4 regions of the Bradyrhizobium sp. NBAIM03 genome follow, and region 3 is predicted to be linked to each of the others. Evidence: predicted binding sites of a transcription regulator. Region 3 holds the regulator's gene; each other region holds the start of a gene.
The links. The regulator LexA, encoded in region 3, represses DNA repair genes until DNA is damaged. The targets are predictions, from matches to a motif close to TGTTCNNNNTGTGTTCNG.

Region 1: the regulator LexA is predicted to act here: its motif matches at 3,885-3,902, upstream of I6F21_RS08390 (DUF3072 domain-containing protein).
Region 2: the regulator LexA is predicted to act here: its motif matches at 2,503-2,520, upstream of I6F21_RS13525 (helicase-related protein).
Region 4: the regulator LexA is predicted to act here: its motif matches at 1,222-1,239, upstream of ruvC (crossover junction endodeoxyribonuclease RuvC).

What each region holds. Positions count from the first base shown of each region.
Region 1 is NZ_JADYVS010000004.1:317,544-323,296, reverse strand. Features, by position in the region: gene I6F21_RS08410 (universal stress protein) at 12-848, opposite strand; gene I6F21_RS08405 (Do family serine endopeptidase) at 1,054-2,607, shown strand; gene I6F21_RS08400 (hypothetical protein) at 2,877-3,239, shown strand; gene I6F21_RS08395 (DUF6496 domain-containing protein) at 3,246-3,563, opposite strand; gene I6F21_RS08390 (DUF3072 domain-containing protein) at 3,654-3,848, opposite strand; gene I6F21_RS08385 (hypothetical protein) at 3,964-4,185, shown strand; partial or broken gene I6F21_RS08380 (hypothetical protein) at 4,282-4,495, opposite strand; gene I6F21_RS08375 (hypothetical protein) at 4,621-4,878, opposite strand; gene I6F21_RS08370 (hypothetical protein) at 5,020-5,241, shown strand; gene I6F21_RS08365 (HWE histidine kinase domain-containing protein) at 5,238-5,753, opposite strand, start outside.
Region 2 is NZ_JADYVS010000007.1:283,222-288,974, forward strand. Features, by position in the region: gene I6F21_RS13525 (helicase-related protein) at 1-2,222, opposite strand, end outside; gene I6F21_RS13530 (DUF3108 domain-containing protein) at 2,927-3,745, opposite strand; gene rpmB (50S ribosomal protein L28) at 4,338-4,646, shown strand; gene I6F21_RS13540 (very short patch repair endonuclease) at 4,765-5,184, opposite strand; gene I6F21_RS13545 (DNA cytosine methyltransferase) at 5,348-5,753, shown strand, end outside.
Region 3 is NZ_JADYVS010000010.1:202,555-208,307, reverse strand. Features, by position in the region: gene glp (gephyrin-like molybdotransferase Glp) at 1-460, shown strand, start outside; gene lexA (transcriptional repressor LexA) at 637-1,338, shown strand; gene I6F21_RS17850 (hypothetical protein) at 1,713-2,147, shown strand; gene I6F21_RS17845 (GAF domain-containing protein) at 2,365-3,306, shown strand; gene I6F21_RS17840 (ComEC/Rec2 family competence protein) at 3,313-5,592, opposite strand; gene I6F21_RS17835 (nuclear transport factor 2 family protein) at 5,716-5,753, opposite strand, start outside.
Region 4 is NZ_JADYVS010000016.1:7,349-13,101, forward strand. Features, by position in the region: gene I6F21_RS23100 (methyl-accepting chemotaxis protein) at 1-187, opposite strand, end outside; gene I6F21_RS23105 (YebC/PmpR family DNA-binding transcriptional regulator) at 404-1,150, shown strand; gene ruvC (crossover junction endodeoxyribonuclease RuvC) at 1,270-1,797, shown strand; gene ruvA (Holliday junction branch migration protein RuvA) at 1,794-2,411, shown strand; gene I6F21_RS23120 (hypothetical protein) at 2,408-2,872, shown strand; gene ruvB (Holliday junction branch migration DNA helicase RuvB) at 2,869-3,921, shown strand; gene I6F21_RS23130 (metallophosphoesterase) at 4,051-4,971, shown strand; gene ybgC (tol-pal system-associated acyl-CoA thioesterase) at 5,040-5,489, shown strand; gene I6F21_RS23140 (nuclear transport factor 2 family protein) at 5,569-5,753, shown strand, end outside.

The sequences.
Region 1 (5,753 bases), on a different contig from region 3:
AGGCCGGCTCATCAATGCGACATCAGCGTCGGGACCGTCATGGCTTCCAGCATGGCGCGGGTGACGCCCCCGAGAAAGCGTTCCTGCAACCGCGAATGGCCGTAGCCGCCCATCACCAGGAGATCGAGACTCTCGTCGGCCGCCAGCGACAGGATCGTCGGCTGAATGTCGGCGCGCGTGGCGGTCAGGCTGACTGTGCGGGTCGATAATCCGCGCCGGCCCAGATGTCTGGCCAGACCGCTCGCTGAGGCTTCGCCGGAGACCGCCTCGGTCTCGTTCACCGTGATGATCACGATCTCGGCGGCGCGCGCCAGGAACGTCGTTGCGTCGCGCACGGCGCGGGCAGCGAGGCGGCTACCATCCCAGCAGATGCCGATCCGGTTCGCCTTGAAGGCTCCGCGGAAAGTGTAGGGCAGGAACAGCACCGGGCCGCCCGCGCGGAACAGGATCTCGCTCGGCATGTCGTTGTCGAACGAGCCTTGCGCCGGATCGGGCTGGAGCACGACGCTGAGGTCGTGCAGCCGTGCCATCTCGCCGAGCGAGCCGGCGGCATCTGCCGGGATCGCGCCGAGTGCGTGGCAGGTATAGGCGATGCCGGCGTTCGCCGCCTCGCTCTTGAATACCGCGAGCGCCGCCTCGGCCCGCTCCACGGCGCGCTCGCGCTCCAGCTCGAACACGGCCGCCACCGCCGCGCCGCCTTCCATGACGTAAGCCGTACTGGTGGCGACATAGCCGACCGCGACCGCGTCGAGATGCGCGTTGAGCTTCGCCGCGAGCGAGACCGAGCCCTCGATCGCGGGACGCATGGGACGTTCGGTGGGGATGTGGACGAGAATGTCTTTGTACATGGCGCGCCTCCGCTGAGCATCATCCGATGGTCGCAGTTTTTCACTGCGCGAAGGCGGCGCGTTGAGCTGTATCAAACGTCCGGATTGCCTGCTGCGACCGCTCATCCATTCTTTGCCGAGATTTAATCGGACGGACGGGACGCCGTAAGGTGGCAGCGACCATGTTGCGGGCAAGGCGACACCTGCTCAACATGGACATTTCGACATGAACGATCGCGTCAATTCCGACATCACCACGTCTCGCAAGATCTTGCGGCCGCGGCGGCTCGCGCTGCTCGGCACCGTGGCCGCGCTGGGCGTGGCCGCCCTGGCAGTTGCGCCAGGCGCCTCGCCGTACGGCATCAACTCCTTGATTGCGCCGGCTCAGGCGGCCGAAGCCGCCGCGACGCCGCCCGGCTTCGGCGATCTCGTCAGCAGGGTCAAACCCGCTGTGATCTCGGTGCGGGTCAAAATCGATCAGGACAACGACAAGAGCGCGATGCTGCAGCAGAACCGGATGGATTCGGACGAGGACACGCCGTTCGACCAGTTCTCGCGACAGTTCGGTTTCCGCTTTCCGGGCGGCGCGAACGGCATGCCGCGCCAGCGCCACCAGATGATCACGGGCGAAGGCTCCGGCTTTTTCATCTCCGCCGACGGCTACGCCGTGACCAACAATCACGTCGTCGATCGCGCCGAGTCCGTGCAGGTGACGATGGACGACGGCACGACCTACACCGCGAAAGTGGTCGGCACCGATCCGAAGACAGATCTCGCGCTGATCAAGGTCGACGGCAAGAAGGACTTTCCGTTCGTCAAGTTCTCCGACCAGAAGCCGCGCATTGGCGACTGGGTGGTCGCGGTCGGCAATCCCTTCGGTCTTGGCGGCACCGTGACCGCCGGCATCGTCTCGGCCAGCGGCCGCGACATCGGCAACGGTCCCTATGACGACTTCATCCAGATCGACGCGCCGATCAACAAGGGTAATTCCGGCGGCCCGGCCTTCGACATGAACGGCAACGTGATCGGCGTGAACACTGCGATCTTCTCGCCCTCGGGCGGCTCGGTCGGAATCGGCTTCGATATCCCGGCCTCGACCGCCAAGCTCGTCGTCGCGCAATTGAAGGACAAGGGCGCGGTCACCCGGGGCTGGCTCGGCGTGCAGGTGCAGCCGGTGACATCGGATATCGCCGACAGCCTCGGGCTCAAGGAGGCGCGCGGCGCGATCGTCGACAATCCGCAGGATGGCAGCCCGGCGGCGAAGGCCGGCATCCAGGCGGGCGATGTCATCACCGCCGTCAACGGCACCACGATCAAGGACTCCCGCGACCTCGCCCGCACCATCGCCGGCTTGACGCCGGGCACGTCCGTGAAGCTCGATGTCTTCCGCAAGGGCGACAGCAAGACGGTGACGCTGGCGCTCGGCGAGTTGCCGAACGAGCGGCAGGCCAAGGGCAATGGCAGTGGCAATGCCGACGAGGGCAGCGGACAGCCGGGTGCCGGCACGCCGCGCCTCGGCCTCAGCCTGGCGCCCGCCGGTGACGTTCAGGGCGCAGGCCAGAACGGCGTCGTCGTCACCGAGGTTGATCCGCAAGGCCCGGCCGCGCAACGCGGCATCCGGACCGGCGACGTCATCCTCAATGTCGGCGGCAAGGCTGTCAGCAATGTCGGCGAGGTGCGCTCCGAGCTGGCGCAGGCCAAATCGTCGGGCAAGCGCAGCGTGCTGCTTCAGGTCAGAAGCGCGGAGGCCACCCGCTTCGTTGCGGTGCCACTCGCATAACGTCAACTCGACCCTTACCAATCCAGGAAGGCGGCCTTCGGGCCGCCTTTTGCACACACGTCACGTCCGCACCAGGCCGGTCACATTCTCGTTAACGGCAGGGATGATGACCTGGTGCGTCCGAAAAAGCCGTGTTCGCTGATCACACTCGCAGGGCGCCTCGGTGCTCTGCGCCAATGTCGCCGCTGAGAGGGGTTGCAAGCGTGGAACTTCGAGCCTCCCGGCGCTTTGTGGAACTCGCCGGTGGTTCGCAAGTGATCGGTGCCGACATGGATCGATTGAAGCTCTCGCTCAGGAGTGCGCTGCTCGTGGCGCCATTGGTGCTCTCGGGGGGAAACGCGCTCGGGCGCGACGACGGCCGCTACGCGAATTCTCCTCTGAAGCCATGGTTCGACAGTTTGCGCAGCCATCTCGGTCCGTGCTGCTCGGACGCGGACGGTTTCGCCCTTGCCGATCTCGACTGGGAGTCGCACAACGGGCGCTACCGTGTCCGCATCGACGGACAGTGGATCGATGTGCCGGATGAGGCCGTCATCACCGAGCCCAACCGGGCCGGCCGCACGATGGTGTGGCCGGTCAAGACTGCGTTCGGGATTTCGATCCGCTGCTTCATGCCGGGGAGCATGATCTGAGGCGGGTCAGCGCGACCGCTTGGATTTGCGCTTCGATGATTTCTTGTTCGACGATTTCTTGGACGACGTCCCGGACGTTTTCTTGGATGCTTTCTTGGACGTCTTCTTGGCGCTCTTGCGCTTCGAAGCCTTCTTCGGGACCTTCTTGCCCTTCTTGCGTGCCTTCGACAGTCCGATCGCGATGGCCTGCTTGCGGTTCTTGACGCGGCCGCCGCGCCCGCCACGGCCGCTCTTCGCGGTGCCCTTCTTGTAACGCCGCATCTCGGTGGCGACATCGCTTCCCGAGCTGCGTGAGTAGCGGCGCTTTTTTGCCTTGCGTGCCATGCATATTCTCCCTCGGCGGGGAGAACCATTCTGCACAGCCATGGTTCCGGGAGCGTGGAACGGCGCAGGCCTAAAGCGCGATGCGATGCTCTAGAAGGAGTTTGCCAGCTCGATCTCCGCTTCCAGCACCTGGATGCGCCGGGCGGCCTCGCTGAAGGACAGATCCCGCGCATATTGGCCGGGCTGGTAGGCCTCTTCGCTGAGCCGCTTCAGCTTGAGACCCTGCGCCCGCGTCATCTGCTCGCCCAGGAAAAATCTGGCGTCGTATTTACCTTGAACCTGCATCTGGCGTCTCCGTCCTGAAATCGTGACTTGACTATATGTTCTTATTTTGTTCTAACAAGGCATGGACAACAGAATTAATGAAATTCGACGTAAAATCAGAGCCTTGAGGCTCGAGATGGCCGACGTCGAGGCGTCGGTGCGCGACCTCGTCGAGCGCGATCACGACTGCACGGAAAGGGCCCTGGCGCAGATGGACCTGCGCCGGAAAATCACTCTCTTGATTGCCGAATGGAAGGCGGCCGGCGGCAGCGACGTACTGCCGAACGTTCGCGATCGGGTGCGGCTTCGTGCCGTGAAGACAGGCGGCAATTCCGCGCGCGCAGCCGAGCGCCGCTGAGATCCTTGGCGCCGGATACTGAAGGCCGAGTGCCGAACCAAAGATAGAAGACAAAGGGCTCCGCAATGCGGAGCCCTTCATGATTCCAGGGAGCGCCTATTTGGTGTCGGTCATGCCGCCCTTGTTGGTCATGGTGCCGCCCTGATCAGAGCCGGGACCGGCGCCGCCTTGGCCGGACGGATCAGCGCCCGTGGAGGACTTGGTGTTGGCGCCGGTGGTCTGTGCCGACGACATCGAGGATCCATGCTTAGCCTTGTGCGATTTGGCTTGGGCGGCAAACGGCCGCGGCGGCAAGGCCGGTTGCCAATATTACGGCGAGAGCGAGCTTGGTCGTCTCATGCGGGGAAACCCCCTGAGTTAAATTGACGCAGGCAGCAAACCGCGCGTCGCGGCAGGAGTTCCCGGCGAAGTATCTTTCCGTACGTCACGCACGCTTCAAGTTTGCTTGTCCTCGGCCAGGATGAACACGGCGCCGGTGAGCGTCGCGCCGATCGCAAAGGTCGTCACCAAGGTGAGGGCGAAGACCATCGCGGCCTGGCTTCCGCCATTGTTCAGCAGGTTGGCGACGGCTGGATTGGACAGGACGAGCGTGAGGCTGAAAATGAGGCCTAGCGCTGCGCCCATCATTGCATGCGTCATCAGCTTGATAAGGCCGCTGGCAGAGATCAGCTCAGACGACTTCTTGGTGCGCATGGGACGGCATCCCGAACTTGCCACGCCAACGCGCATGTTATCGCCGGGTTCCGTTCCGCTGAAGGAATTGTTACCGCCCGTTTCATCCGGCGTTCATGCCGGGCTTGCCAAGATGGGCGCCAGCAAAACGGGAACATCGATATGGGTAAGGTCGTCTTTCTTTACCGCTCGCTGGCCTATCGCAACGCGGCCGCGGACATCCTGCGCAAGGCGCGCAAGCTTCCGCTTGGCGCGGAGCGAAGCGCGGCCCGCCGCTACGCGAGGGCGCTGCGCGATCTCGCCCGAACGGAAGCTTGGCTCGAAGGGCGGGTCGCGCGCGAACCACGCACGGCGCAGCGCATGAGCAGCGCAGCGTCAGGTTAACCGGATGCGCGTTGCAATTCGGCAGCGCCGGCGGTGTCGAACTTGCTTGGTGCAGCCGCCGCGGTCTTGCGTGTCAACGGCACCTCAAGACGGCACAGCAGGCCCTCGGCGCGCCAATCGAACTGCGCCTGTCCGCCAAGCTGGGACTCGATGCTCGCAAGCAGGCTTCGCGTGCCGAAGCCGCGCGATTTCGGGGTCTTGACCAGGGGACCGCCGGATTCCTCCCAGCTCAGCGTGAGCAGCTCCTCGTCGACCTGCCAATCGATCGCGAGCCGCCCCGCTCGCGTGGATAGCGCGCCGTACTTTGCCGAGTTGGTGAAGAGCTCGTGCAGTGCGAGCGCCAGCGTCTGGGCCGTCGCCGGCAGCAACTGAACTTCGGGCCCTGCCAATTTGATCTGGTCGCCCAGCGAGTAGGGCGCAAGCTCCTCGTCGATCAGCCTGGAGAGCTCGGCGCCTTGCCAGCTCGACAGCGACAGGATGGTGTGCACGCGCGCCAGCGCATTGATGCGCCC
Region 2 (5,753 bases), on a different contig from region 3:
ACGCGATAGGCATCGCGCGGCAGCGCCTTGTCGACCGGGAACGAGGTGCGCCCCGAGGAGGCCAGATGCTGCGCGCCCGAGAGCGCGGAGAGATCGACATTGTCCTGCTTCAGCGCCCAGAGCAGCGCGGCCAGCGCACGCGCGGCGGGCTTGAGCAGGCCGGGGAAATAGATGTGATAGGCGCCGAAGCGGACGCCGTATTTGCGCAAGACGGCGCGCGAGGACTGGTCGAGATCCTTCAGCTCGCTGGCGATCTTCGGACGCTCGAGCACGCCGAGCGCCTCGACCAGCTGATAGGCGATGCCGCGGGCAATGCCGGTGACGTCCTCGGCCTTCGACAGCTCGAACATCGGCCCGAGCAGCTTTTCGATGTGGGTCTTGAGCCAGAGCTCGAGCCGCGCCTGCACCTTGTCGCGGGGGGCGCCGGTCAGGCGCTCGTCCGAGATGATGCGGATGCGCGGATGCAGCGCCTCGTCTGCGGCGGCAAGGCGCGCCATGGCATCGCCGGTCCAGCGGATGATGCCTTCGGAGGTGAGCACGAACTGCTCGTCCGGCGCATTGCCCAGCTTTTCGGCGCGCGCGTTGATCTCGCCGGCGAGCACCGCTTGCGCTGCAGCCTGCAAGGCTTTCGCATCGGAGCCGGCTTCCGCCGCATCCGGTGCAAAGGTGAAGCCATCGAGGCGGCCGATGACATGGCCTTCGACGATGACTTCGCCGGTCTTGCCGATTTCAGTATTCAAGCTCGTGTTCTCCCGCAGGCGGCGCATCAATACACTGGTCCGGCGATCAACGAAACGCTCAGTCAAGCGTTCATGGAGCGCATCCGATAATTTATTTTCGACCTCCCGCGCGATCCCCTGCCAGCGTTCCGGGTCTTTCAGCCAGTCCGGGCGGTTGGCGACGAAGGTCCAGGTGCGGATCTGGGCGATTCGGGCCGACAGCGTGTCGATGTCGCCGTCGATGCGGTCAGCCTGGGTGACCTGGGACTCGAACCAGGCATCGGGAATGCAGCCCTTGCGCATCAGGAAGCCGTATAGCGTCGTCACCAGCTCGGCATGGGCGGCCGGCGACAGCTTTCTGTAGTCCGGGACCTGGCAGGCTTCCCAGAGCCGCTCCACGGCGGCCTTGCCATGCGCGATATCGCGCACCTCGCCGTCGCGGGCGGCGTGATCGAGCACGCGCATGTCCTCGGCGATCGGCGCGCGCGTCAGCGTCTCGTGGCCGGGGGCGAGGTTCAGCGAGACCTGGAGCGCGCCGAGCGAGGAGAAATCGAGCTTGGAATTGCGCCATTGCAGCACCTTCACGGCATCGAAGGTGTGGTTCTGCAGCGCGTTGACGAGCTCGGGCTCGAACGGCGCGCAGCGGCCCGTGGTGCCGAAGGTGCCGTTGCGGGTGGCGCGGCCGGCGCGGCCTGCGATCTGCGCGAATTCGGCCGGCGTCAGGCGGCGGAACTGATAGCCGTCGAACTTGCGGTCGGAGGCGAAAGCGACGTGGTCGACGTCGAGATTGAGGCCCATGCCGACGGCATCGGTGGCGACGAGATAATCGACGTCGCCGTTCTGGAACATCGCCACTTGCGCGTTTCGTGTGCGGGGCGACAGCGAGCCCAGCACCACGGCGGCGCCGCCATGCTGGCGGCGGATCAGCTCGGCAATCGCATAGACTTCATCGGCCGAGAACGCGACGATGGCGGTGCGGCGCGGCTGGCGCGTGATCTTGCGATCGCCGGCGAACTCGAGCTGCGACAATCTGGGCCGCGTGATCATGGACACGCCCGGCAACAGGCGCTCGATGATCGGGCGCATGGTCGCGGCACCCAAGAGCAGCGTCTCGTCGCGGCCGCGGCGGTTGAGGATGCGGTCGGTGAAGACGTGGCCGCGCTCGAGATCGGCGGCGATCTGGACCTCGTCGACGGCGAGGAAGGAGACGTCGATATCGCGCGGCATCGCCTCGACGGTCGAGACCCAATAGCGCGGGTTCTTCGGCTTGATCTTCTCCTCGCCGGTGACGAGCGCGACGCTGGCCTCGCCGGATCGAGCGGCGATCTTGTTGTAGACCTCGCGCGCGAGCAGGCGCAGCGGCAGGCCGATCATGCCCGAGGGATGCGCCAGCATCCGCTCGATGGCGAGATGGGTCTTGCCGGTGTTGGTCGGACCGAGCACCGCAGTGACGCCCGCGCCGGGGGCGCGCTCGGAAGCGAAGGGGGAGGAGGAAAAAGCCATGTCTATCGGATTAGGTAATGGCGATTTGGGCGAATGTCAGTGCTATCCGGGGCGGAGAGGGGGCTGGCTCTTCGTTCCTCATCCTGAGGAGCGCGTCAGCGCGTCTCGAAGGATGAAGGCCCGGCTGGTGCTGCTGGGCGAGCCAAGCCCCTCGCCCTTCGAGACGGCCGCTTGCGCGGCTTCCTCAGGGTGAGGGGCACACCGCGGGCGTGAAAACGCCCTCCCCAAATCCCGCGCAACTGTCTCACTTTGCGACGCTTTTCCCGTTCGCTTTAAGCTTCGGAACGACTCTAGAACGAATCGCGGCCGAATCGCTGACTCCCCTATGAGTCCCGTTCCGTTCACGCAACATGTCGCGGGACTCGTCTTGGTTGCGCACTAGATGGAGTTTTGCGAGGGCACACAAGCGACCGGGGTGGTTAAAGCTGGGGACGGCAGCGAGTCGAATCAGAATCGGGGAGGAGTCAAATGGATTCCCTGAGCACGCGGGCTGGTCAAACGAAGAGTGCGAAAACAACCCCATGCACAGTAGGTAGGTCGTTGATATTGCTAGGGCGCCACCGAACGCTCGTCATTCCGGGGCGCGACGCAGTCGCGAGCCCGGAATCCATCGTGAAACCATCCCTGGAGCCCGATGGATTCCGGGTTCGCGCCGAGGGGCGCGCCCCGGAATGACGTCGGAGAGAGCGGTGCGGCCTCCTTGCCTACTGCGTCTTGGCGACCCTCGGCGGCTGGGGCGACGTGATGAAGCTCGTGGCTTCCAGCATGGCGGGGCCGAGCGGGGTCGGCACTTTCAGCCAGAACGGGACCAGGATGCGCGTGCCGGCGATGGGGGCGAACGCGATCTCCATGTTGCGCTGGGCGGCGAGGTATTTGATCACCGGGCGGTCGGGAATGTAGCCGGCGATCGGCACGAAATAGATCGCGCAGACCACGACCGGGCCCTTGTAGCCCTTCTCCGCCTTCACGGTCTCCATGCGCTTGAAATCGAGCTTGAGCTCGTAGCGCATGCGGCCGTCGAACACCGGCGCGGAGCTGTGGCAGGCGTCCTGCGAAACGGGATCACCGGTGCCGGGCACGCGCAGCAGCGAGGCCGTCATGGGGTCCCAGACGCCGCGGCGGTGGGCCTCGGTGACGACGATGCGGTCCGGATCGACCGGCGGCTCCGGCAAAATGGCGAAATCCTTCACATTGCCCTTGTCGAGGGTGATGCGGATCTCTTCGGTCTTCTTCTGGGTGGTGGTCGAGGCCTGGTAGCCGGTCGCCACCAGCGCGCCGCCAACGACGCGCCCCTGGCTGGCGCCGGTGCCGGACCCGCCCGTGAACGACTTCAAAAGCCCGGTGGTGCCGCCGGCGGCCGCCGCCGAGAACACGTCGTCCTGGATATCGATGTTCCAGGCGCCCTTGCCGACGGGAATGCCCGCCAGCGTCGCCTCATATTGCGCCTCGAGCTTGCCTTGCGCCGCCGCCGGCGCCGCGCCGGACGCCAGGCCCAGCACCACCGCCAGGCCAAAAAGCGCCATCAGCCGGCCGGCCAAGGGGACGTCCAAGCGGACGCCCCGACACAGACAGGCTGAGCGCAGGTCTTGCGCGAAATGAAGCGTTGTCGGCACGAAACAATCCAATCAGAGCGCGATGTGCTGTTACTTAAGCCAAAACCGGCGGCAAACAATGTGTCGGGGCGTGCAGCCCCGGGAACTCCACCGGACTCTTCGACGGCGAATACGCCCTTTATGTGATGGTAAGGCGCGACAATCATTGCCGTTTTGGTGAGCGGGCGGTAACGGGGGGCGTTCCGAGCTCTCCCCACCTCCGCTGTCATGCCCCGCGAAGGCGGGGCATCCAGTACGCCGCAGCGCCTCTGGTCAGCCGCGCCGCCGCGGAGTACTGGATCGCCCGCCTTCGCGGGCGATGACACCGAGGATGGGGCACGAGATCCCGGGTTCGGGCTCTGCCCGCCCCGGGACGACGGGCCAAAAACGGCCCGTCGCCTTGACGCAAGGCGCCTTCCCCCCTATACGTCCGCCCGCTCCCTGCAAGGACGAAAGAATTTGCCCCCGTGGCGCCGAAATGGCGGCCGCACTCGTTGGGGGTTCGAACTAAAGGATTTATGCCATGTCTCGCCGCTGCGAACTGACGGCCAAGGGCCCCCTCGTCGGCCACAAGGTCAGCCACTCCAACATCAAGACCAAGCGCCGCTTCCTGCCGAACCTCGTCAACGTGACGTTCATCTCGGAAGCCCTCGGCCGCAACGTGCGCCTGCGCGTCTCCACCAACGCGATCAAGAGCGTCGACCACAATGGCGGCCTCGACGCCTACCTGCTCAAGGCCAACGCCGATGCGCTCTCCCCGCGCGCCGTCGAGCTGAAGCGCGCCATCCAGAAGAAGGTCGGCGACACCCAGCCGGCGAAGCAGGCGAGCTGAGATTTTTGATTTAGGGCGGGGGCTAAGTTGCGTCGCGTGGCGTAGGCTTAGCCGAGTAGAGTTCGAGTAGCGGCCGGATCGGAAGATCCGGCCGTTTTTGTTTTTGGCGAGCGAGCGACTACACTCTCGGATGAGAGAGAACAGCATCAAGAAGTTGGCGCAACTTACGTGGCTTCGCCACTTCACATTCCCAGATTGTCAAACATCTCCATCCCTCCGCGCGTAATGCTCTTTTATGCCTAGCGTCGCGCAATCGGTTTCCCCGAACCTTTTCGACCCAATATTTCGAATTCGACTTCACCCTGCGTGTTCCATCTACGCACTTGGTGCACCCATGCCAAAAGCAGCCGTGAACGAAAATCACAACCCGCCGCGATCCGAAAATGATGTCGGGCCTTCCTGGAAGGGTCTTCGCGTGCAGCCGAAACCGTAGGCCAGCGGCGAATAGGAAACGGCGAACGGCGATCTCGGGACGTGTGTTCTTCGAGCGGATCGCCGCCATATTCGCGCTACGCCGATTCGCCGTTATCGTATCCATCTCCGCCGACCGAGCCTCTTCCCTGCCTTCAACTCTCTGAAACTTAATAGGTTTTTTACTGTACTTAGTAACAATTGGACGCAACGCCCCTCTGTGTATACCCTCGGTTGCAGTGACAAGCCGCAAGCACTCGCAAGCGACCTTACCGACTAGATAAAGAGTGATGACGAAGGCCCAGCAGCAACGATCCAGTTCCAAGCGCAAGACGAACCAGCTTCCAAAGATAGTGAGTCTCTTCTCCGGCGCCGGCGGTCTCGATCATGGATTTAAGTCGGCCGGTTTCAAACTTAGTGCCGCGTTTGATATCTCCCCAGCAGCGATTGAAACGCATAAGCGTAATTTTCGAGGTGCAACCGCCACGGCCGGCGACTTGATCGCGCTTGGTCCGAAAGGCGTTGCTTCAATTGTCAAGAATGCCGTCGATGTCGGCTCTCGAATTGGCATCATTGGCGGCCCTCCTTGCCAAGGCTTCTCTAGAGCCAACACAACGGCCAAAGCATCGGATCCTCGAAATCAATTGCCGAAGGGCGTTCAAGCCCTTTTCCTTGTAGGTCTTTGCAAGTGGCTAA
Region 3 (5,753 bases):
GGTCGGCGACCACGACCTGGTCCAGCAGGCGCTCAAGGGCGAAGGCATCGCGATGGCGTTCTGGAAGATCGCGATCCGGCCGGGCAAGCCGATGATGCACGGTCGGATAGGCGCGATGCGCGTGATTGGCCTGCCCGGCAATCCCGTGTCGTCCTACGTGTGCGCCTTCCTGTTCATGGTCCCCTTGATTCGCGCCCTGTCGGGCCGTTCAGCGATTCATCATCGGCGCGAGCGCGCCGTGCTGGGCCGCGATCTCGCCGCCAACGACCAGCGCGAGGACTATCTGCGTGCGCGGCTGGAGGAGCGCGACGACGGCACGCGCGTCGCCCTTCCGGTCAGCCATCAGGACTCCTCCCTTCTTGCGAATCTCGCTGCGGCACAGGTACTTCTGGTGCGCGCACCGTTCGCGCCGAAGGCCGAGGCCGGCACGCCTTGCGAGGTGCTCCGGCTGCCCGTCTGAGCCGCCCAGCCACACGCATTCCGCGAGCTTGGCCGCGTTCACCATAAATTAAGCAGTTGCGGAACACATATCGAACATATAGTGTCCGTTCATGATTTGTTTCGAGGATGTAGCGGCTTAGTGCCGGCTTCATCGTGTCGGAATCGAACGACATCAACCGGGGGACTTTGGTCGAGATGTTGACGCGCAAACAATACGAGCTTCTGCGGTTCATCAGCGAACGTCTGAAGGAAAGCGGCGTGCCGCCGTCCTTCGACGAGATGAAGGATGCGCTCGACCTGCGCTCGAAGTCAGGCATCCATCGCCTGATCACTGCGCTCGAGGAGCGCGGCTTCATTCGCCGCCTGCCCAACCGCGCCCGTGCCATCGAGGTGATCAAGCTGCCCGAGCTCCAGGCCGCCGCCGGCAATCGCCGTGGCTTCACCCCGAGCGTGATCGAGGGCAATCTCGGCAAGGTGCGCGCGAGCTCCAGCCCGCCCGCGGACGAGGGCGAGCGCCCCGTCGCGGTGCCCGTGATGGGCCGCATCGCCGCCGGCACGCCGATCGAGGCGCTGCAGACCCGCAGCCATACCATCAGCGTGCCGCCGGACATGCTCGGCTCGGGCGAGCACTACGCGCTCGAAGTGCGCGGCGATTCGATGGTCGAGGCCGGCATCCTCGACGGCGACATGGCGCTGATCCAGCGCAACGAGACCGCAAATACCGGCGACATCGTGGTGGCATTGATCGACGACGAGGAGGCCACGCTCAAGCGCTTCCGCCGCCGCGGCGCCTCGATCGCGCTCGAGCCCGCCAATGCCGCCTACGAGGTCCGCATTCTTCCGCCGAACCGCGTGAAGATCCAGGGCAAGCTGATCGGGCTTTACCGGAAGTACTGATAACGGAAGTCTCAAGCGCCGCGCGCGCTGCGATCGGCATCGTCGATCCAGGATCGGAGCGGATACTTGCCCGCTCCGGCCGGTCTCTCGCGCCGGCTGTCCGGTCCATCTTCCCGCGCGACATTCCCCCGCGCAGGCGCGCAGCCATTTCTGCTTCGCCGGTAGAGTTGTGCCGGCAGTGCTGATAGCTCCGGCCGAATGCAAGGACGCGAGGTTTGTTCCTATCGAATCCGGGAAAGATAATGTGATCGCGCGCTGCGGACGCGAGCCGCAGATTTGCCCATAACCGAGCAGAGCGTTGTATGCTTCCACTCTGATAGAGGCCTGCGCCTCGAAAGAGACGCGGGTCGCTATCCCAGCATGAGGAGCACCCGATGTGTGACTACAGCCTGCATGCCGTCGCGACGCGCCCCGCCGAAGTCGGCGAGACGATCGTCACGACAACCTTCCGCGGCACCTCGACGCGCGGTTTCGCTTCCGAAGCCGATCCCTCCGTCGCGGTCTGTCTGCTGCCGGGGACGGAGCTCGCTTTCGCCGACAATGTCCGCTACGACAACCGCTGGATCTGGACGCGCACCGTGAACTCTCGCGTCGGCAAGTTCGGCAAGATCGACCCGCACATTCCCGATCGCCATCATGACGCGATCGAATTCCCCGACGGCAAATACGTGCTGGTGACGCAGCTCGTCGAAGGCCAGCGCGCGACCGTGCTGCAATTGCCGGTGACGCAGCCAGCCCCCGAGCGCGAGCACAAGCCGCAGATCGTCGCCGACACGCGGCCCACGATCACGCGCCTGCCGATCGGCTGACGCCCTTCGGCCGACAGGCCGAGCCCGGGATTGAAATTGCCGTCGCCGGCCGAGGCCGGCGAGCCCGGCAAGTTTGTGTTTCAGGACATTCGATCGGCGAGCCCACCGCCGCGCCTCGTCGTCGCACGAAGTTTGGGCCGTGCTGCCCGCATTTTGAACGTCCGCTCCGCAGCCAAATGACCGATGCTGTCGTGGTTTGAGGCGGCGGACACGCTCGATGAAGACCTTCATTCGCGTCGTTGAACTTTGGGTACCCGACCGGACGCGCAGGCGGCTGGAATTCGGCGGCGGCCTCTACGACGATGGGCTGTCCGCGTTCAAAGCCGTCAGCGAAGAGCTGCACTTCGGATATGACGAGGGACTTCCCGGCAAGGCCTGGGCCTGTGGCCACCCCGTCATCCTCACGAAATTCGCCAACTCCTATTTCAAGCGGACCGATCAGGCCGCTGCGGCCGGCCTCACCTGCGGCGTGGCGGTGCCGGTGTTCGCGGGCGAATTCCTGCAAGCCGTGCTGGTGCTGTTCTGTGGCGACGACGAGGCGCACGTCGGCGCGATCGAACTCTGGCACAACGATCCTGATCTCTCGCATGAGATGGGGCTCGTCGATGGCTATTACGGCACCGCGGACATGTTCGAATTCAACTCCCGCCACACCAGATTTCCGCGCGGCTTCGGCCTGCCCGGACGCACCTGGAAGGCGGGCCTGCCGCTGATCATCAAGGACTTGCACGACGCCAAGAGTTTCCTGCGCTGGGAGGACGCCGCCAAGGTCGGGATCAATCTCGGCGTCGGCGTGCCCTACCGAACCGGTACCGACCAGACCTGGGTTCTGACATTCCTCTCCGCGCAGGCAACGCCGATTGCACGACGCTTCGAGATCTGGGTCCCGAACGAGGACCGTTCGGCGCTGGTCTTTCGCGCCGGCGATTGCAGCGCGCAGACCGACCTCGCCGCACGCTATGCGGCGCAGTCCATCGCCAGGGGCGAAGGCAGCATTGGCGGCGCCTGGGCCGCCGGCATGCCCGCGCTCAACGACGATCTCACCCGTGACGGCTCGATCGCCGGCTCCGAAGCCTGCGCAGCCGGGCTGAGCCGAATGGTGGCCCTGCCGGTCATCGGCAACGGAAGGCTTGACGCCGTGCTGGCCTGGTATTTGTGATCCGCGTCAATCGTCGGCCTGCAAGTCGGCCTCCGATGGCGTTGCGTCCCGGTTGCGGGGCACGGCCGCCTTCGGCACGAGGCTGCCGTCGAAATCTCCCTCGCCGGCGCCGGCCGGCAGCCAGGGACGGCTTGCTCCCCTCGTCCTCACCGCCTGCACCGAAAAGCCCTCGCCGCGTCTCGTCAGAGCCAGTGCGCCCTGACTGGCAAGACCCGCCCGATCGACCACCATCGCCGCGCAATCGGGTGGCGCAGGCCGCGCCGTCACCACCAGCGCGGCGCGGCTGCAATCATCGGCCAGCGCGTCGATACGCGTCGCCAACGCGATCAGTCGTCCGTCCGCGAGCGGCGCCACGCAGCCGGTCTCGTCACACGACACCCCACTCGCCAACGAGGCGTTGCCGGCATCGCGCGGATCGGCATCGGCAGCCAACCACTCCTTCAGCAGGAAGCTGTCCTTGCTGGCGCGGATCACCTGCAAGCGCCCATCCCCGCCCCGGATCGCGACGCTCGCGCCATCCCCGGCAATCAGGATATCGGGCTGCCGCACCGACAGTCCCCAGAGGATCGCTGCCAGCAGCACCAGGGCGCCGGACCAGCGCAAGGGCGTGCGCAACAGGCCCATCACGATGAGCCCGAGGCTCGCTGCGATCAGCGGCGCGATCCCGAAGGCGGGAATGCGGCCGACGGCGCCCGGCAGGGCCGCCACCCAGCGCGCGACCAGGACCATCCACTCGATGCCGATCCCCATCAACCACCAGAACACGCCGTCGAGCCCGAAGGGCGCCGCGAGCAGCCCCAACAGCCCGGCCGGCATCACCAGCGCCGAGACCACCGGCATGGCGCCGAGATTGGCGAGCACGCCGTATGGGGTCACGCGATGGAAGTGGAAGGCGGCGTACGGCGTGGTCGCGAGCCCCGCGATCAGCGAGGCCAGGAACAGCATCGCGATCTCGCGGCCGCCCCACAACGCGATCCGCGCCGTCGCGGAATGATCGGGCGAGGCGAGCAGGTTCGGCATGCCGATCTGCACCAGCGCCACCAGCCCGAGCGTTGCCGCAAACGACATCTGGAAGCTTGGATGCACCAACGCCTCCGGCGCGACCGCAAGCACGATCAGCGCGGCAACCGCCAGCGTGCGGAAGGTGATGGCGCGGCGGTCGACCATCACTGCGATCAGCACCACCGCCGTCATGAAGAACGATCTTTGCGTCGCAACCTCCGCGCCCGACAGCAACAGGTAGAACGCGGCCGCGACCAGCGCCGCGGCGGCCGACCATTTCTTGATGGCAGAGCCGGCCGCCAGCCCCGGGATCAAGGCCAGCAGCGCGCGCACCGCGAAGAAGACGACGCCGGCGACAACCGCCATGTGATAGCCGGAGATCGACAGCACATGGCCGAGTCCCGAGACGAACATGGCATCGTTCACGGGCGCGGTGATCGCATCGCGCCGCCCCGTGAGCAGCGCCGTCGCAATCGCGCGGTTATCGCCTTCGAGCGTTGCGCGGATGCGCGCATCGATCGCATCGCGCAGGCCCTGCATGAAGGCCGCGTAGCGCAGCCGCAGGCCGCCAGCATCCGGCGGCGTGGACGCCGTGATCGCGCCCATCACGAAGCCGGAGGCGCCGATGCCCTGGAAGAACATGTCGCGCGAGAAATCATAGCTGCCGGGGCGCACCGGCGAGATCGGCGGGAGCAGCCGCGCCTTCAGCTGCACGAAGCTGCCAACCTCAGGCGCCGTGCCCTTGCGCACCGAGAGGCGGACGCGCTCGAGCTTGACGTCGCTGCGCTGCGCCTCCATCGCGCTGACGCGCAGCACGAAACGGTCGGTGCGCTCGCGGATGTCGCGCGCTTCCACGAAGCCCGACAGCGACACCGAATAGAGCGGTTTTGCCAAAACGGTGTGCGCGATACGCGCGGTCTTCCAGGTCGCCACGGCAAAACCAGCCGCGACCGCCGCGAGCATGATGGCGGGCGCAAACAGCCGGCTCCGCCGGAGCAGCACCGCGCCGAGCATCAGCGCGATGGCTGTGGCGGCAACCACCCACAGCACCGGCTCATGATCGGCGGCGAAATAAAGCGCAATGCCGCCGCCGAAGGCGACCGGCACCCACGGCAACAGCCGGCCAGGCCCGGCCTCGCCCCGAGCCCATTGGCGCAGCGTCTCGATGATCGCCGGCCAGATGCCGAGGCCCGCTGGCGCCAAGCCGCCGGCCGGGGCGGCGCGGCCGACCGGCCACGTCCCGGCAACTCCCTGGGACCGTCCTGGCCGGCCCGGCTCCGCCATTCCCCTGCACCTTACGATACGCGACGGCTGCGGAGGCTACCGGACCGTGCGGCTGCACGAATAGCGGTACGGATCGGGAACAGGCGAAGAGCGCCCTACTTTTCTCCGGGCTGGCGCCCGTTGCTAGATCAGCGGCGCCTGCGAGGAGGCGTGGTGATTGA
Region 4 (5,753 bases), on a different contig from region 3:
TGGCGGCGCGCTCAAGCTGGCGGATCATGGCGCCGAGCTCGAGTTCCAGCAATTCCAGGATTTCCCGGGCCGAATCACTTTCGGCGGTCGGGGCGGGTGCGGCAGGGGCCGCCGGCTGCGCAGCCTCCGGGCCTGCCGCGGGCGCGGCCGTGTCCGGCAGACGCTTCCGAAATAATCCGAACGCCATCGGGTCTCTCTTGTCGGGGGACGGTCGGGCGCTATTTTCGCAGTCCGGAATGAAATCAGGGTTAACGGTGCCCATCTAGGCAGGCGCCGTTACGGCGGCTACCTTTACAGTGCTACCTCAGGCGCAGCCGAGCCCTTTGATTCCGGTGGGTTGGCGGCCTATAAGGCCGCGCTTCCCACGCTCATCTTTGGCTGACGATTTCTCAAGAGACCACGCATGGCCGGACATTCCCAATTCAAGAACATCATGCACCGCAAGGGGCGGCAGGATGCCCAGAAGTCGAAACTGTTCGGCAAGCTGGCGCGGGAAATCACCGTCGCTGCCAAGCTGGGCACCCCCGACCCCGCCATGAACCCGCGCCTGCGCGCCGCCGTGATCGCTGCGCGCCAGGAGAACATGCCGAAGGACAATATCGAGCGCGCCATCAAGAAGGCGCTCGGCAGCGACGGCGAGAACTATGACGAGATCCGCTACGAGGGCTACGGCCCCGGCGGCGTCGCCGTCATCGTCGAGGCGCTGACCGACAATCGCAACCGCGCCGCCTCCGACATCCGCTCCTTCTTCACCAAGTCCGGCGGCAATCTCGGCGAAACCGGCTCGGTCTCCTTCATGTTCGACCGCACCGGCATCATCGAATATGACCGCAGCGTCGCCTCCGACGATGCGGTGCTGGACGCCGCGATCGAGGCCGGCGCCGACGACGTCGTTTCCGGCGAGGGCGGCCACGAGATCTACGCCTCGACCGAAGGCTATCGCGACGTCGCCAAGGCGCTGGAAGCCAAGTTCGGCGAGCCGCGCAAGGCCGCACTGATCTGGAAGCCGCAGAACACGGTTGCGGTCGACGACGAGACCGGCGAGAAGCTCCTGAAGCTGATGGACCTGCTCAACGAGCACGACGACGTCCAGAACGTCTACGCCAATTTCGAGGTGTCGGACGCGCTTGTTGCGAAGATGGGCGGATAGGCTCGTGTCCCGGACGCGCTGCAGCGTGAAACGCTGCGGCGCTGGGCCGGGACCCATTCCCCTGTTACTTCCGTTCTGTTTCTGTTTCGCATCCCGCGGCCAGCCGCTATCACTGGCCCATGACTGCGCTCCCGATTCGTGGCCCCGTTCGCATCATCGGCATCGACCCCGGCCTGCGCCGCACCGGCTGGGGCGTGATCGAGGCCGAGGGCAACCGCCTGATCTATGTGGCCTGCGGCTCGGTGGAACCGCCGGACGATCTACCGCTGGCGAGCCGGCTGCTCGCGATCCATGAAGGGCTCGCTTCCGTCTTGTCCAATCACCAGCCGCTGGAAGCCGCGGTCGAGCAGACCTTCGTCAACAAGGACGGCGTTGCAACGCTGAAGCTTGGCCAGGCCCGCGGCGTTGCCATGCTGGCGCCCGCAATGTTCGGCATCTCTGTCGCAGAATACGCGCCGAACCAGGTCAAGAAGACGGTGGTCGGCGCCGGCCACGCCGACAAGCAACAGATCGCGATGATGCTGAAGATCCTGCTGCCGAAGGCCGAGCCGCCGTCCGCGGACGCCGCCGACGCGCTCGCCATCGCCATCACCCACGCCCATCACCGCCAGAGCACGGCGCTCCGGCTGAAGGTGGTGGGGATATGATCGGCAAGCTCAAGGGCTTGATCGATTCCTACGGCGAGGATTTCGTCATCCTCGACGTCGGCGGCGTCGGCTATCAGGTGCACTGCTCCTCGCGCACCTTGCAGCATCTGCCCTCGCCGGGTGAGGCCGCTGTGCTGTCGATCGAGACCTATGTCCGCGAGGACCAGATCAAGCTGTTCGGCTTCCGCACCGACCAGGAGCGCGAATGGTTTCGCCTGCTCCAGACCGTGCAGGGCGTCGGCGCCAAGGTCGCGCTGGCCGTGCTCGGCACGCTGTCGCCGGCCGATCTCGCCAATGCCATTGCGCTTCGCGACAAGGCCGCGGTGGCGCGCACGCCCGGCGTCGGCCCGAAGGTCGCCGAGCGGATCGTCACCGAATTGAAGGACAAGGCGCCGGCCTTTGCCAATGTCGATCCCGCCGTCGTGCATCTCGCCGGCGCCGTCGACGACCAGCGCGCGCCGCGCCCCGTCGCGGATGCGATCTCTGCGCTGGTCAATCTCGGCTACGGCCAGCCGCAGGCCGCCGCGGCGATTGCATCGGCCTCGCGCAGCGCGGGTGAGGGCGCCGAGACGGCGCAGCTGATTCGATTGGGTTTGAAGGAACTGGCCAAGTGAACAACGGCCAGCGCCTCTCCGAGTGGGGTCAAGGTGCGGCACGCCAGCATTTGCGGCGCCTCGGCCGTATGTTCGTCGTCGTCTTCTGCGGAACACTTTTTGCCGGGTATCTTGCAATGCTGGCGTTCTCGGCATCAGGTTGTTTTCTTAGTCGTGTCATTCGATGCTTTTCGGTCTCGCGCGACCTGATCGGGTTCAGCTGGTTTGCCGTGAAAGGCTTGTTCTTGCCTGCGGCCGTTGTGGCCTTGATGGTTGCAATCTTCCTGCAAATCCGAGGCTCCGTTGTCTGGTGGGACGTTCTCGTTGCAAGCTTGCTTTCGGCGCTGGTGATTGGCTCTGTTGGAAGAGCACTGAGTGAACCGGCTGAGGCATTTGTCTTGCTTGTGGTAAGTTTGATCTTCTTTGCAGGTGCTCAAGCTGCCCTTCTTATCGACAAGCGACTGTGCAGGACTTCCGCATGACCACTCCCCCCCGCATGGTCTCGCCGGAGCGCCGCAGCGACGATGTCGGCGACACCGCGCTGCGGCCGCAATCGCTGTCCGACTTCGTCGGTCAGGCGCAGGCGCGCAAGAATCTCTCGATCTTCATCGAAGCGGCGCGCAAGCGCGGCGAGGCGCTGGATCACGTGCTGTTCGTCGGTCCCCCCGGCCTCGGCAAGACCACGCTGGCGCAGATCGTGGCGAAGGAGCTCGGCGTCGGTTTCCGCGCCACCTCGGGGCCCGTGATCGCCAAGGCCGGCGATCTTGCCGCCCTCTTGACCAATCTCGAAGAGCGCGACGTGCTCTTCATCGACGAGATCCATCGCCTCAGCCCCGCGGTGGAAGAGGTGCTCTATCCCGCGATGGAGGACTTTCAGCTCGACCTCATCATCGGCGAGGGCCCGGCGGCGCGCTCGGTCAAGATCGAGCTGTCGAAATTCACGCTGGTCGGCGCCACCACGCGCGCCGGCCTTCTCACCAATCCCTTGCGCGACCGCTTTGGCATTCCGGTCCGGCTCAACTTCTACACGATCGAGGAGTTGGAGAGCATCGTCAGCCGCGGCGCGCGCGTGCTCAACGTCGGCATGAGCGCCGATGGCGCCAACGAGATCGCGCGCCGCGCCCGCGGCACGCCGCGCATCGCCGGCCGCCTGCTCCGCCGCGTGCGCGATTTCGCCTCGGCGGCCGATGCCGACAAGATTGACCGTAAGATTGCCGACCATGCGCTGAGCGCGCTCGAGGTCGATGCCGCAGGGCTGGACGCGATGGATCGGCGCTATCTCTCGACCATCGCGCTCAACTATGGCGGCGGACCGGTCGGCGTCGAGACCATGGCTGCGGCCTTGTCGGAGCCGCGCGACGCCATCGAGGACATCATCGAGCCCTATCTGATCCAGTGCGGCTATCTGCAGCGCACCCCGCGCGGCCGCCTGCTGACCTCGCACGCCTTCCGTCATCTCGGCATCGCCGAACCCTCGCGCGATGCGGCGGCGCAGTTCGGCCTGTTCGGCACGGATGATAGCGACGAGTGAGCTGCTGAACCTCGCGCCGTTCCGCCTATGATGAATTTCCGTTAACCTCGTGCAGACGATCTGCACGAACGCACCCCAATTCCGCTCCAATCGGATATCATCAAGGCGCCGCATCATCATCGGGCTTCCATGATCACGCGCCGTCATCTTATCCGTTCCATTGGCGGTCTGTCCGCCCTCGGCGTCTCGACCGCAGCCTACGGCGTCGGTGTCGAGCCGGTGCTGCGCCTTCGCGTCACGCGCTATCATCCGATGCCGCGGCAGTGGCCGGCGGATTTTCCGCTGAAGATTGCCGCCATCGCTGACATCCATGCCTGCGATCCCTGGATGTCGCTGGAGCGCATCGAGGGCATCGTCGACCGGACCAACGCGCTCAACGCCGATCTCATCGTGCTGCTCGGCGACTATGTCGCCGGCCTTCACCACGTCACGCGCTTCATTCCGTCGAGCGAATGGGCAAGGGTATTGGGGCGCCTGAAGGCGCCCCTCGGCGTTCATGCCGTTATGGGCAACCACGACTATTGGGATGACAGAACCGTGCAGCGGGCCGGGCACGGGACGACCATCGCACATCGGGCGCTGGAGACGGCCGGCATCCCCGTCTACGAGAACGATGCTGTGCGTCTTACCAAGGACGGCCGTCCGTTCTGGCTTGCCGGCCTCGGCGATCAACTGGCCTTCCTGCCGGCGCGGCGCTTCCGGAGCATGGCGCACTTCGGTGCCGACGATCTCAACGCCACGCTGGCCAAGATCACCGACGATGCGCCGGTCATCCTGCTCGCGCACGAGCCCAATATCGCGCCGCTCGTGCCCGCGCGCGTCGCGCTGCAATTGTCCGGCCATACCCATGGCGGCCAGGTCCGCCTGCTCGGCTGGTCGCCGGCCGTCGCGCCCAGGAACGGCCTGCGGCTCGCCTATGGCCATTTTCGCCTGAAATGCGATCTCATCGTCTCCGGCGGCCTCGGTTGCAGCATCATGCCGCTCCGCTTCGGCGTGCCGCCTGAGATCGTCGAGGTGACGCTGGGAAGGTCAGGACCGGTCGTGTCCTAACACGCTTGCGCGTCCGGCTGTTTTTGCGCAAAACGTGCCGGTTACCGACCAGCGAAGAGGCTCCGGACGTGACAGCTCATCTCGACGGCGAGATCCGCGACGGCCGCCACCACATGCAGGTCCGGGTCTATTACGAGGACACGGATTTTTCCGGCATCGTCTATCATGCCAATTACCTGCGCTACATGGAGCGCGGACGCACCAATCATCTCAGGCTGATGGGTGCCGAGCAGCAGGTGCTGTTCGAGCAGACCGAGACGGACGGCGCGGGCTTCGCCTTCGTGGTGCGCTCGATGCATCTGGACTTCCTGAAGCCCGCGCGAATGGACGACGTGCTCGACGTCGTGACCTGGCCGGTCGCGGTGAAAGGGGCGTCAATCATGCTGGCGCAGGAGGTGCGGCGCGGTGACGACGTGCTGGTGAAAGCCGAGGTCCGCGTCGCCTTCATCAGCGGCGGCCGGGCCCAGCCGATTCCGAAGTCGATCCGCCAGCTGATGAAGGCCGATCTGGTTACGTGATCGCTCGATAGCGGATCGCCTATCGACTCTGCCAATTGCGACGATACATTCGCGGTCCCGATCAACCGATGAGGCCACCATGTCGCGCCCGCCGCTTCCACCCTTCACCCGCGAGACCGCCGCGCAAAAGGCCCGCATGGCCGAGGACGCCTGGAATTCACGCGATCCGGTGCGGGTCTCGCTCGCCTATACCGAGGACAGCCGCTGGCGCAACCGTTCGGAAGTTTTTCAGGGCCGCGAAGCCATCGTCGCCTTCCTCACCCG